DNA from 2 places in the Martelella endophytica genome. Region 2 is predicted to be linked to the other one. Evidence: riboswitches for the same ligand, from Rfam matches in the RefSeq annotation. Region 2 holds a riboswitch; the other holds the start of a gene.

Region 1 (2,394 bases), 940 kb from region 2:
GCTTCGGCGCCGAGCGTAAAGGTGTTCAACGCGGCACCCGCCTGGATTTCCTTCGTGGTCGAGGCCGAAAGACCGTAGCGGTTGGTGTCGTAGTGAGTATCGGCTTCGGGATGGCCGTCGCGGAAGTTCTTCTGGTAGTCGAAGGCGGAGTAGAGTTCGAACACGGACGACCAGGTGTCGGAGTGATCGACTTCGGCGCCGACCTTGAAGGCAGCATTGGTCTGATCGGCCTCATTGGCCCCATAGACGGTCTCGCCGGTCATCCAGTCGGCATAGGGCGCGCTGTCGAAATGCGGGTTCGAGCGCACGTAAAGGCCGCTGGTATAAAGCCGGCCCCAGAGGAAATCCTTGGACAGCGCGAAGTTGAAGGCGCCCTGCAGGAAACCGTCGCGGCCATCTTCATGCACGGAATTGTCGGCAGTGGTGAAATCGTAGCCCTCGGTTCCCAGCAGCGACAGGCCGATGTTGAAATTGACCCCGGAATTGCTGACGCCACGGGTCGAAACCGTACCGTAGCCGCCCCAGGGATAGGTGACGCCGGTCTCGACCGTGGTGCAGACGGAGGCGCCGTTCTCGCAGGTCGAGCCGTCCTTGGTGATGATGTTGACGACACCGCCGATCGCATCCGCTCCCCATTCGGCCGAATGGGCGCCCTCGACGATCTCGACGCGGGCGATGGAGGACAGCGGAATGTTGGAAATATAGGCCGTGCCGGACGTGGCGGAGGCAACCCGCATGCCGTCGATCAGCACCAGCGTCTGCGAGGCGGAAGCGCCGCGCAGGACGATCGAGGATGTGGCGCCTTGGCCGCCATTGGTGGTGATATTGACGCCCGGATAGCGCTTCAGCAGTGACGGCAGGTCGGGGGCGGCGGATTTCTCGATATCGTCCTCGGTGATCACGGTCACCGTCGAGGTCGACTGCAGCACGGTCGTCGGGCGGCGCAGCGGCGTCGTCACGGTCACCGGCGCAAGCTCGGTTACGGCACCATCGGCAAGCGCCGTGGAAAACGCGTCGGATTCCTGTGCGAAAGCCTGACCGCTGACGGCAAGCGCGATAGTCGCAGCAGAGGCTGCGAAAGCGTATTTCTTCATCAATATGTCCCCATGGGCCGGCAATGCCGGCCGCAACACCGCGGGACGGAATGTGTCTGAAGAGGTCTCCCCATCGGTCGCATTCCACCACGGCAACATCGTTTCGAAATGTCACCGCGACGGCTGACCGCGCCCGAACAAGAACCCCGTGTTCCGGCAAGGGTGACCGGATCCGGCAGGTCTCCTGGCTTCCGCGTCATCGCCGTGTTTCCGTCTTCCCGGACATAGGCCCAGTGACATCATGGAAACGGCTCTGCGGTTACAGTTGCGGGGGCAGCCACGGAATTGCCTGAAGGCGCACCGTATTCCCTTTTCATCCGCCGCAAGGGCGGAACCTGATCCAGGTTCCAGTTACCGGCGGCAGGGCGCGGATGTCAACGCGGCAGGGCGAGAGGCAGAACGAAGCGTCCGGACTATTGCTTTTTGGTCACAGGCGACCGGGCTAAAGCAATTCCAGGTGAAGTGGATACCGGTCACCGTCCGGAATTGCGAAAAAACAAAGAAATGAAGCGTTTCCACGTTTCCATGAAACGCGGAAACGCTTTAGCGCGTCACCACGCTCAACGACCCATCCGTCTCGAGGATGACGGCAGCAATCGCGTCGACCTCGTTTTCACCTGCCGCCCGGATGGCAGACCTCACCTCGTCTTCCGTCAGCCGCTGCCGGCGCATGGCATCAACGAGAAACCGGCCATCGCGAAACACCAGCGCCGGCTCGCTTTTCACCAGCCTGTCGAAGGCCGGCCAGCGCACCGAGAAAAAGGTGATGAAGAACTGCAGCAGGATGAGCAGCGCAAGCGCCGCAGCACCTTCGGCAAGCGGCACCGAGCGGCTCAGCATCACCGTCGCCAGCACCGAGCCAAGCGCAACGGTGACCACCAGATCGAAGGCATTCAGCTTGGAAAGCGTGCGCTGCCCGCTGACCCGCAGCATCAGGACCAGCGCGACATAGGCAAGCGGGCCGATGACGAGGACGCGGGCCACACCGGACCAACTCTCGAACAACATGATTTCCTCCCTCTTTCAGGGAGAACGCATCAGGTCGCGAATGGTACCATTGCGCCAGAGCATCGGGCGAGAAAGTGGAATCCGGTTTTTCGACGACCCGATGCGGCAGACAAGGAAACTAGAGCATCGGGCGATGCTAACTAATCGCCCGATGATCTAGACCACCACCGGATGATCCACCATGTCCTCCGTGCCGAAGAATTTCATGTAGCGCTCGACCTCGGCCGGGTCGCCGGTCGCCTTCTGCGGATTGTCGGAGAGCTTGACCGCCGGGCGGCCATTGGCGTCGGAG
Region 2 (2,394 bases):
CAGACCGCTCCGATATCGCTTTCGGCGTACGCTTCGACTACACCCCCTTCGTCGGCACCGCCCGCCGCGACGTCTATTTCGACAGCTACCGCGCCTCTCAGCTGATACCGGTGACGCGCCGCGCCGAACAGCTTCAGACCGACGGCTTCACCCTGACATCGGCCGCGACCTATTCGCCGAAGACCTTCGTGGTCGAGGGCAGCGCGATGACCGGCGGCACGGAACGGGCGCGGTTCTCCTATGCGCCCGACCAGGATATCCAGTTCGACGCGATCTTCTCCAAATATGGGACCGGCGGTTCGGCTGGTAATGCGCCGGATCCGTGGGACGGCGAATGGGCCTATATGTTCGGCGGAAAGCTGCGTCTTCTCGACCAGAATTATGGTGACATCGTTTCGGTTTCGGGCCAGGTGCTTGCCGGGCGCGATTTCGAAAAGCCGACCACTGGCGTGCTCTATGCGTCACTTCCGATCAGCTATTCGCTCAGCGAGCCGCTGACCCTCACGCTCGATCCACGCATGGCCTTCTATCATGACGAACGGGTCAAGGGCATCGGCTTCGGCGTCAACGCTCGGGCCGCTCGCGATCTCGAGCTGATCGGCGAATATACCTATGTGCTGGATGACAGCGATGCTGTCTGGGCGGCGGGCGCGCGCTATTCGCCCGAGGGCACGCCGCTCAGCTTCGATGCCTTCGCCACCAATGCCACAGGCATGACCGGTGTCGGGACGTTGATGGCGCAGGATGATGCGCGCTTCGGCGTCAGCGCCCGCCTGCGTTTCTGACCTTACCTTTTTCTGAGCTGCTGTCCGTTTGCCGCTGCGAGGCGCGCTGATGCGTGTCTCGCTTGTCGTTGCAGACGCCGAAGGTGTGCACGCCATTTCGATGACACTTCCGAGAATGCTGAGACCACGGACCGGCGACTGGCACCAGTATGTGCGCCCGCCTGACGACATAATCGATTAAGCATATAAATATATCTTTATATCATATTGACAGTTTCACCAGCCTGCGCGACAGTGACCAAGCTCTGGGTCGCTGCCCGGCTTGCCGTGTCAGCGCTAAGAGGGAATCCGGTGCACCGTCTTTTTGCGGCAAGTCCGGAGCTGCCCCCGCAACTGTCGGCGGTGAGCGCCTTTTCCACGACGTCACTGGTGAAAACCGGGAAGACGGAAAAGGGGCTTTGACCCGCAAGCCAGGAGACCTGCCCGAGCAAAGCGTGTCCTCGAAGGCCGGCCGCAAGCCACCTCGGGACCATAGACCACGGGCGGGGTGTCCCGGTGGGTCGGCGCCAGCCGTTCGGACTTCGTCCGCGCGGGTTTCAAGCGCGCCTTCCGCCAACCCATGCCCCCATGAAACGCAAAGAGGCGGTCACCGGCCGCCAATGGGGTATGATATGTCAAACGCAAGACCTGCCGTCGCGAGCCTCGGCTTTCCGCGCATCGGCGCCAGGCGCGAACTGAAATTCGCGCTCGAATCGCATTGGGCCGGAAAGTCCGGCGCCGCGGAACTCAACGACACCGCCGAGCATCTGCGTCGCAAGAACTGGCTTTTGCAGAAGGAAAAGGGGATCGACATCATCCCCTCCAACGACTTTTCGCTGTACGACCATGTTCTCGATACGGCCGTGATGGTCGGCGCCATTCCGGCCGAATATGGCTGGACGGACGGCGACGTCTCGCTTGCGACCTATTTCGCCATGGCCCGCGGCAGCCAGACCGCAGACTGCGGCCATCCGGGCCACCAGCATCATGGCGGCGATGTCCGCGCGCTGGAGATGACCAAGTGGTTCGACACCAATTACCACTACATCGTCCCTGAGGTTGGCGCAGACCAGACCTTCACGCTGACCGGCACCAAACCGCTCGACCACTATCTGGAAGCAAAGGCGCTGGGCATCGAGACCCGTCCCGTCATCCTCGGTCCGGTCACCTTCCTGAAGCTCGCCAAGGCGCGCGGCGGCGATTTCGAACCGCTGTCGCTGCTCCCCCGCCTGCTGCCGGTCTATGCCGAGCTGCTTTCGAAACTGAAGCAGGCCGGCGCCGAATGGGTGCAGATCGACGAGCCGGCGCTGGTGCTCGATCTGTCCGGCAGTGAACGGCAGGCTTTCGCAGAAGCCTACGAGGTTCTGGCACCTGTCGCCCCGAAGCTGATGCTTGCCACCTATTTTGGCGGTCTCGGCGATAACCTCGACACCGCGCTTGCGCTTCCCGTCGCGGGCTTCCACGCCGATCTGGTGCGCGCCCCCGAAGCACTGGACGCCATTCTGTCCGCGGCCCCGGCGGCGCTGGTGCTCTCGCTCGGCGTTCTCGACGGCCGCAACATCTGGCGTGCCGACCTGACGCGAATTGCCGGAAGACTTGCGCCGGTCATCGCTGCCCGCGGCGCCGACAA

What was found. A riboswitch is a leader RNA that binds a small molecule or an ion and turns the genes downstream of it on or off. The one in region 2 is predicted to bind cobalamin.
Region 1: another riboswitch for cobalamin. It lies ahead of TM49_RS02395 (TonB-dependent receptor plug domain-containing protein); the one in region 2 lies ahead of metE (5-methyltetrahydropteroyltriglutamate--homocysteine S-methyltransferase).

The regions. Positions count from the first base shown of each region.
Region 1 is NZ_CP010803.1:522,870-525,263, forward strand. It holds gene TM49_RS02395 (TonB-dependent receptor plug domain-containing protein) at 1-1,094, opposite strand, end outside; cobalamin riboswitch at 1,252-1,448, opposite strand; gene TM49_RS02400 (DUF421 domain-containing protein) at 1,638-2,102, opposite strand; gene pncB (nicotinate phosphoribosyltransferase) at 2,259-2,394, opposite strand, start outside.
Region 2 is NZ_CP010803.1:1,458,981-1,461,374, reverse strand. It holds gene TM49_RS06670 (hypothetical protein) at 1-785, shown strand, start outside; cobalamin riboswitch at 1,015-1,226, shown strand; gene metE (5-methyltetrahydropteroyltriglutamate--homocysteine S-methyltransferase) at 1,397-2,394, shown strand, end outside.